2 regions of the Paenibacillus sp. FSL R5-0744 genome follow, and region 1 is predicted to be linked to the other one. Evidence: a T-box and tRNA genes for the amino acid it is inferred to sense, from the RefSeq annotation. Region 1 holds a T-box; the other holds one or more tRNA genes.
What was found. A T-box is a leader RNA that pairs with one kind of tRNA and senses whether it is charged. The one in region 1 lies ahead of trpS (tryptophan--tRNA ligase), so its partner is inferred to be a tRNA-Trp.
Positions count from the first base shown of each region.

Region 1 (4,401 bases):
CACATGGCGATACTTGGGTTTAACCTGTTCAAGTGCCCACAGCATTTCCATCCGATGATGGCCAATGTGCGTAATCTGCTCTCCTATTCTCTCGTCAACAAGCGGCATGGAACGCTTTCTACGTCTTTGTTCATCTATACAGACATAAATCAGGATCCGAATGATCCATGATTTAAACGCTTTTGGATCCTTTAACGTTTTTCTTTTGATCCAGGCCCGGCAAGTCATTTCCTGCATCGCTTCAAGCGCATCATTCCGGTTACGCAAGTAGCTATAGGCAATACTGTATAGCTGTTCTCTATGTACCAATATAGAATCGTAGAAATCCGTCTCGCTCCGAGAATCAAGAATCGTTACCTTCTTCATTTCTGCATTAGTCATCGTCATATCCTTCCTTAGCCCCCTCTCCTAAACCTCTCATAGATTAAGACGGGGAGGGTATAGAAACGGTTTTTATTTGTATTAACTTTTTTGGGACTGAGCACTTAAAATTATAACATTCTATAAAAAAAGAACGATAAATGTTATGATAAGTAAAATTGGACATAATCAATAGTACGCACTTAAAAGTACCATAGGTACTAAAAAGTACCCATACATTGGAGGATATCATGACAACTATCAAGAAAAAATACAATATTTCTGTTGAGGCCACACTCGAAGTAATTGGAGGGAAATGGAAATGTGTAATTTTGTGTCATTTAACTCATGGCAAAAAGCGAACATCGGAACTAAAACAGTTAATGCCCGGAATTACTCAAAAAATGTTAACCCAGCAACTACGCGAACTTGAGGCCGATGGAATTATCAACCGGATCGTATACAATCAGGTTCCACCCAAAGTGGAATATGAGCTTAGTGAGTATGGTGATAGTTTAAGCGACATTTTGACTTCTCTATGTAATTGGGGAGAACAACATATCATTAAGCAATATGGCGATAAATATGCTGTTTTAGAGGACAACATTTTAAATAAATAAATTTTACCCCATGAAAAAAAGGACAGTTAAATCAGAATGATTTAACTGTCCATAACTTAAATTACTCCGTCTCCTCCAATAGCAGTTGCTGTGAATGATATGGGTCCAAATAGATTTATAGGCAAGTTGCTGTCATTTTGAATTACCAATTCATAGTTGTGGATTCCAATATAAGGACCATCAACCCACTGAACATTTAATTGAATATCAGTAGTTGTAGTAAAACGAAAAAAGGAGCTATAAATATCGACTCCAGCACGTCGGATTAAAACAAGAAATTGACTATCAGCAAGTGCAGTAAGACTAAAACTACCATTTAACTCGACTCTACTAGAGAAAGAAGCTGGGTTAGCTGGGCTAATATTTACTTGCGCTGTGGCAAGACCCGCTCCAGCTCCAGGAATCCCTGCAACCGTTGTAACAGCATTAAACGGGTCTAAAGGGATTTTTGCCTGTGAACCATAACTTATATTTGTCGCCATTTATCATCACTCCATTCCAATTACAAGGTTATACATTATTATATTGTGAATCAACAATGATAGATTGGACTTAATTGCTGATGATAATATACATTTAAGTGATACTTTGCTAGATCATATAAACCTAGATGCTCTGTATCATCATCTAATTTCCAACCATTGACAAACTCACTCATCAGAATTACAATTACCAAAATATCATGAACAACGCAGACAAAGGGTAAGTAGACAATCGAACATGGACTTCAGAGAGCCGGTGGCTGCTGCGAACCGGTGTCCAGCGCTTGATCGAATGGCCTTTAGAGTTGCTCTTCCGAACCATCTTAGCTGATGTTGTAGGGAAAGCCGGGTTTCCCGCCGTTATCAAGGGACCTGTATCGAGATTGTCTCAGACCTTCTCCGTACCGGTAAGAGAAGATCGTAATACTAACGAAACCTGGTTGCGCGATCATTTAAGGTGGTACCACGACAACTTCGTCCTTATTGGATGAGGTTTTTTTGTCATTTAAAGGAGGTGATGGCCATGGATGATGGCTGGTGGTGGCGACTCAATATTAATCAGAAGCGACAAAACAGGAGGAATTCAAATGATAAAAGAACGTGTATTAACTGGAGATCGAGTGACCGGAAAGCTGCACCTTGGCCATTACGTGGGCAGTTTACAGAACCGAGTGACTCTACAGGAGCAATATGATACTTTTGTGTTTCTAGCAGATATTCAAGCCCTAACGACTCACTTTGATCGGCCTCAATACCTTGGTCAAAACTTGAATGAAATCACACTGGACTATTTATCGGCGGGTATAAATCCAGATAAATCCACCCTATTTATTCAATCTATGGTTCCAGAGATCGCTGAGCTGACCGTCCTATTCTCCATGTTTGTTACTGTGAATTCTTTACGGCATAATCCCACGATTAAAGCCGAATCGAAAAATTCCAGCTTAGATGAATTGTATTATGGTTTTCTAGGTTATCCAGTTAGCCAGGCTGCGGATATAACCTTTTGTAAAGCGACGATTATTCCTGTAGGAGAAGACCAGCTTCCCCATCTGGAGTTGACCCGCAAAATCGTACGTAGATTCAACGAACTGTACAGCCCCATCCTTGTGGAGCCCAGAGCGCTCATCAGCGAGACGCCAAGACTAGTAGGAACAGACGGCAATGCTAAAATGAGTAAAAGCCTCGGCAATGCTATCGAGCTGGACTCTACGAAAGAAGAGATCACCTTCAAGATCCGTAAAGCCACAACTGATCCAGCCCGTGTTCATAAAAATGATCCTGGGCATCCAGATATTTGTCCCATTTATGCTTATCATCGTGCTGTTCGTTCGCATGGCGCCCCAGAAATTCACGATAGCTGCGAAAGTGGCAGTATAAGCTGTTCAGCCTGTACGCAGCTTATCACGACAGCTCTAGACCAGCTAATTGAACCAATGCGTGAGCGTCGCTCCTATTATGCTGCCAGACCCAAGGTTGTTGAGGATATCTTATTATCCGGAACTAAGCGTGCCCGCGATATTGCTCAAGAAACGATGTCCGAAGTACGCGAGGCTATGGGCCTTAATTATTTTTCAAAATAAAAATGATCTCTAAGGGCAATAAAAAAACGCCGGACTCTCTATTGAAGAGAGCGCCGGCTGTTTTTATAAGAAAATATTATTTAATATGGATATCTTCGCTTCTACATAAAAATACTTTCTATAACATAAATCCTTTCATCAAAGAAAAAGGCCGTAACCCCCTAAGCGAGATTACGGCCTTAAATGTATCCCTTACAGCACCCAATTCCCTTTACGGAATACCGGCTCAATCGTACCATCCGCCAATTCTCCGTCAATATCCAGCTCAGCTGAACCAATCATAAAATCGACATGCGTTAAGCTGACATTAGCACCTCGTGCGACAAGCTCTTCATTCGTAAGCTTTGTGCCGCCTTCAATATTGACAGGATAAGCACTTCCCAACGCGAAATGGCAGGAGGCATTCTCATCAATCCCTGTATTGTAGAAAATTCGGTTCAAGCGAGAGATTGGAGAATCATGCTGCACTAAAGCCACTTCTCCTAAATAGGATGCACCTTCATCGGTTGCCAGCAGCGAAGTCAAATGCTCACGTCCGGATTCAGCTTCATATGCTACTACTTTTCCATCTTTAAAAGTGAAGGAAAGGCCTTCTACCAAACGTCCGTTCAGATTCAATGGAAGTGTGCTTCTAACGGTACCATTCACACCTGTACGATGTGGCATGGAATAGATCTCTTCCGTTGGCATATTAGCCACGAAATACACGCCTTTATCATTCTCTCCGCCGCCTCCACGCCATAAATGTCCTTCTGGAAGCTCCACATGCAGATCCGTTCCCGGAGCGCGGTAATGCAGGCTTTTATAACGCTTAGCGTTCATTCTATCCTGACTTTCTTTCAATTGACCGATATGCTCTCTCCATGCGGCAACTGGATCCTCGCTACCTACACGATTCATCTGGAACACCGCTTCCCACATAGCCTCTACTCGCTCTTCCTCTGGAAGATCAGCAAACACCTTGTTCGCCCAAGCACGCGTTGGAGCCTTAACGAGAGACCAGCTAATTTTGCTATTACGAGTATATTTGGAGTAGTTTTTGCGAGCAACAGCTGCCGCTTTAACTGCTCTTGACACTTTGGAAGAATCAATACCATTGAACAATTCCGGATCTGGTACTTTAATATGTAAGATGGCGCCGTTCTCTTCCGCAAACTTCTCCATCATTTCTGCTTGCCACTGTGGATAGTAATCGAAGGAATCTTCTGGGGCTTTTTCGTAACGAATACGTGTAGTCGCTTCATCGTCCCAATCAACGATTACATATTTAGCACCTGCTTCATAGGCTTTACTTACAATCAAGCGAGTAAGCTCTGCCGTTTCAATAGGTGCATGCACCATCAAAACTTGTCCAGG
Region 1 covers NZ_CP150228.1:2,852,152-2,856,552, reverse strand. The annotation lists gene MKY19_RS12405 (sigma-70 family RNA polymerase sigma factor) at 1-387, opposite strand, end outside; gene MKY19_RS12400 (winged helix-turn-helix transcriptional regulator) at 612-980, shown strand; gene MKY19_RS12395 (hypothetical protein) at 1,037-1,462, opposite strand; T-box leader at 1,664-1,947, shown strand; gene trpS (tryptophan--tRNA ligase) at 2,050-3,045, shown strand; gene MKY19_RS12385 (aminopeptidase) at 3,238-4,401, opposite strand, start outside.

Region 2 (4,401 bases), 3.1 Mb from region 1:
AGGATTACCAAGCTCAGTCAAACTCCGAATGCCATATACTTATTGCCGGGAGTCAGACAGTGAGTGCTAAGATCCATTGTCAAAAGGGAAACAGCCCAGACCATCAGCTAAGGTCCCCAAGTGTGTGTTAAGTGGGAAAGGATGTGGAGTTGCACAGACAACCAGGATGTTGGCTTAGAAGCAGCCACCATTGAAAGAGTGCGTAATAGCTCACTGGTCGAGTGACTCTGCGCCGAAAATGTAACGGGGCTAAACACACCACCGAAGCTATGGCTAGATACGTATGTATCTGGGGTAGGGGAGCGTTGTATGTGGGTTGAAGGTGTACCGTAAGGAGCGCTGGACAGCATACAAGTGAGAATGCCGGTATGAGTAACGAAAAGATCAGTGAGAATCTGATCCGCCGAAAGCCCAAGGTTTCCTGAGGAAGGCTCGTCCGCTCAGGGTAAGTCGGGACCTAAGGCGAGGCCGAAAGGCGTAGTCGAAGGACAACAGTTTGAAATTACTGTACCACCGTAATCCGCTATGAGCGATGGGGTGACGCAGGAGGGTAGTGACGCGGACTGATGGATATGTCCGTCTAAGCAGTGAGGCTGATGTGTAGGCAAATCCGCACATCATTAAGGCTGGGCTGTGATGGGGAGCGAAAATTACAGTAGCGAAGGTCATGATCTCACACTGCCAAGAAAAGCCTCTAGCCAGGAGAAGGTGCCCGTACCGCAAACCGACACAGGTAGGCGAGAAGAGAATTCTAAGGCGCGCGGAAGAACTCTCGTTAAGGAACTCGGCAAAATGACCCCGTAACTTCGGGAGAAGGGGTGCCCCGGTAGTGTGAATAGCACGAGGGGGCCGCAGTGAAAAGGCCCAAGCGACTGTTTAGCAAAAACACAGGTCTGTGCGAAGCCGCAAGGCGAAGTATACGGGCTGACGCCTGCCCGGTGCTGGAAGGTTAAGGGGAGTGGTTAGGGGTAACCCGAAGCTATGAACCGAAGCCCCAGTAAACGGCGGCCGTAACTATAACGGTCCTAAGGTAGCGAAATTCCTTGTCAGGTAAATTCTGACCCGCACGAATGGCGTAACGACTTGGGCGCTGTCTCAACGAGAGATCCGGTGAAATTTTAATACCTGTGAAGATGCAGGTTACCCGCGACAAGACGGAAAGACCCCATGGAGCTTTACTGCAGCTTGATATTGAATTTGGGTACGATCTGTACAGGATAGGTGGGAGCCGTAGAAATCGGAGCGCAAGCTTCGGTGGAGGCGCCGTTGGGATACCACCCTGATCGTATCTAGGTTCTAACCTAGTACCCTAACCGGGTACGGGGACCGTGTCAGGCGGGCAGTTTGACTGGGGCGGTCGCCTCCTAAAGAGTAACGGAGGCGTTCCAAGGTTCCCTCAGAATGGTTGGAAATCATTCGAAGAGTGCAAAGGCATAAGGGAGCTTGACTGCGAGACCTACAAGTCGAGCAGGGACGAAAGTCGGACTTAGTGATCCGGTGGTACCGCATGGAAGGGCCATCGCTCAACGGATAAAAGCTACCCTGGGGATAACAGGCTTATCTCCCCCAAGAGTCCACATCGACGGGGAGGTTTGGCACCTCGATGTCGGCTCATCGCATCCTGGGGCTGAAGTAGGTCCCAAGGGTTGGGCTGTTCGCCCATTAAAGCGGTACGCGAGCTGGGTTCAGAACGTCGTGAGACAGTTCGGTCCCTATCTGTCGTGGGCGCAGGAAATTTGAGAGGAGCTGTCCTTAGTACGAGAGGACCGGGATGGACGTACCGCTGGTGCACCAGTTGTTTCGCCAGAAGCATGGCTGGGTAGCTACGTACGGACGGGATAAGCGCTGAAAGCATCTAAGCGTGAAGCCCCCCTCAAGATGAGATTTCCCAATTAGTAAGACCCCTTGAAGACGACGAGGTAGATAGGTTGGAGGTGGAAGTGCAGTAATGCATGGAGCTGACCAATACTAATCGGTCGAGGGCTTATCCTATACTTAAAATGCAAATTCAATTCGGATTCAGTTTTCAGGCATCAAGCCTGGTATGAATATTCCCTGATAGCTCAGTTGGTAGAGCACTCGACTGTTAATCGAGTTGTCACAGGTTCGAGTCCTGTTCGGGGAGCCATATGGAGAGGTGTCCGAGTTTGGCCGAAGGAGCACGATTGGAAATCGTGTAGGCGCCACAAGCGTCTCGAGGGTTCGAATCCCTCTCTCTCCGCCACAAATTTTACTTAGTATGGCCCGTTGGTCAAGGGGTTAAGACACCTCCCTTTCACGGAGGTAACATGGGTTCGAATCCCATACGGGTCACCAAATTTTCACTTGATTTTACATAGTGGACTTTGGTACAATAACAATTGTTGTTTACGGAGGCTTAGCTCAGCTGGGAGAGCATCTGCCTTACAAGCAGAGGGTCGGGGGTTCGATCCCCTCAGCCTCCACCATATTCATTTAAGAACGACGCGGGGTGGAGCAGCCCGGTAGCTCGTCGGGCTCATAACCCGAAGGCCGCAGGTTCAAATCCTGCCCCCGCAACCAATTTTCATCAAGTAATTATATCTTTTGGAACCGTGGTGTAGTTGGCCTAACATGCCTGCCTGTCACGCAGGAGATCGCGAGTTCGAATCTCGTCGGTTCCGCCATTTTCTTGGCTCGATAGCTCAGTCGGTAGAGCAGAGGACTGAAAATCCTCGTGTCGGCGGTTCGAATCCGTCTCGAGCCACCATATAGTATACAACTTAATATGCCGGTGTAGCTCAATTGGTAGAGCAACTGACTTGTAATCAGTAGGTTGGGGGTTCAAGTCCTCTCGCCGGCACCATCTTTGGGGGATTAGCGAAGTGGCCAAACGCATCAGACTGTAAATCTGCTCACGTACGTGTTCGGTGGTTCGAATCCATCATCCCCCACCATTTTTTTTAGGGGCATAGTTTAAAGGTAGAACAACGGTCTCCAAAACCGTTGGTGTGGGTTCAATTCCTGCTGCCCCTGCCAATCTTTATCTAAAGTCTTTCTCTAAAGTTTAATATGGCGGTCGTGGCGAAGGGGTTAACGCACCGGTTTGTGGATCCGGCATTCGTGGGTTCAAGTCCCATCGGTCGCCCCATTTACTTTAAGAAGAACAGCAATAATATTAGTTTAATATGGCGATTGTGGCGAAGTGGTTAACGCACCGGATTGTGGTTCCGGCATTCGTGGGTTCGAGACCCATCAGTCGCCCCTTTTATTTTAAAATGTTATTGGGGATTAGCCAAGCGGTAAGGCAACGGACTTTGACTCCGTCACGCATAGGTTCAAATCCTATATCCCCAGCCATTTTATGCGGACGTGGCTCAGCGGTAGAGCATCGCCTTGCCAAGGCGAGGGTCGCGGGTTCGATTCCCGTCGTCCGCTCCAAAGTTTTCATATGGCGCCATAGCCAAGTGGTAAGGCAAAGCTCTGCAAAAGCTTTATCCCCAGTTCAAATCTGGGTGGCGCCTCCATTAAGTTCATATGTGCCGGCGTGGCGGAATGGCAGACGCGCTCGACTCAAAATCGAGAGGGAAACCGTGGAGGTTCGAGTCCTCTCGCCGGTATATCAAAAAGGTTTGTAAAGTCGCTTGTATAAGCAACTTTACAAACCTTTTTTCTTTGTTTTTGAGCTTTTATTCTTAAGCCGTTGAATTAGAGGCGTCTCTAATCAACGGCCTTTTTGTGTGGAGTGTTGTTTTATTGACTGCTTAGTCGGAATGCTCGTGGGGTGAGACCAATTTCACGTTTAAACATATTGCAGAATTGGGCGTCATTCACAAACCCAGCAGCAGCTGATACTTCAGAGATATGCATTTGGGTATGTTGCAAGAGAGACTTTGCATAATCCAGACGTTTCAATAGTAGATAGCGCAGAGGTGAAGAACCGAATCGTTCTTTAAATAAATGGCGGAAACGATCATAGCTGTATCCAGACATCTCAGAAAGTGTTGCGACCGATAGCTTATGGCGGTAATGCTCATTCATATAGTTTAGAACATATTGGACTCTGTCTTCCGTTGGTGATTGAAACCCAGAGGCGCTAAGAAGCCGTATCAGATGAACAGTGATTTCGCTCATTTGCAGGTTCAATAGTTCAGAGAATCCATCTTGTTTGCGCGTAAACTCTGCTTTCATTCGAAGCAAGATCTGTAGAACAGTATGGTCTTTATCATCTTCATATACGCCTTGCAAATTCTCCATATTTGGGTGATTTGAATGGAAGCCTACAAATAGTATAGTAGCATCCTCGCGATGGTTCTCGTCATGTTTATGATTGGGTGGTATCAGCGCGAATGAAGAAGAACGAAAATGATAACTTCGCGAACCTACATTGGTAGTTCCTAAGCCGTTTAAATAATAGACTAGTTCATAACATTCATGCTGGTG
Region 2 covers NZ_CP150228.1:5,929,290-5,933,690, reverse strand. The annotation lists rRNA gene MKY19_RS26190 (23S ribosomal RNA) at 1-1,992, shown strand, start outside; tRNA gene MKY19_RS26185 (tRNA-Asn) at 2,053-2,128, shown strand; tRNA gene MKY19_RS26180 (tRNA-Ser) at 2,132-2,224, shown strand; tRNA gene MKY19_RS26175 (tRNA-Glu) at 2,242-2,316, shown strand; tRNA gene MKY19_RS26170 (tRNA-Val) at 2,372-2,447, shown strand; tRNA gene MKY19_RS26165 (tRNA-Met) at 2,465-2,541, shown strand; tRNA gene MKY19_RS26160 (tRNA-Asp) at 2,568-2,645, shown strand; tRNA gene MKY19_RS26155 (tRNA-Phe) at 2,653-2,728, shown strand; tRNA gene MKY19_RS26150 (tRNA-Thr) at 2,749-2,824, shown strand; tRNA gene MKY19_RS26145 (tRNA-Tyr) at 2,830-2,915, shown strand; tRNA gene MKY19_RS26140 (tRNA-Trp) at 2,924-2,997, shown strand; tRNA gene MKY19_RS26135 (tRNA-His) at 3,034-3,109, shown strand; tRNA gene MKY19_RS26130 (tRNA-His) at 3,150-3,222, shown strand; tRNA gene MKY19_RS26125 (tRNA-Gln) at 3,244-3,318, shown strand; tRNA gene MKY19_RS26120 (tRNA-Gly) at 3,325-3,399, shown strand; tRNA gene MKY19_RS26115 (tRNA-Cys) at 3,412-3,485, shown strand; tRNA gene MKY19_RS26110 (tRNA-Leu) at 3,500-3,578, shown strand; gene MKY19_RS26105 (AraC family transcriptional regulator) at 3,712-4,401, opposite strand, start outside.
Region 2: it encodes a tRNA-Trp, which carries the amino acid that the T-box ahead of trpS (tryptophan--tRNA ligase) is inferred to sense. The anticodon was not compared.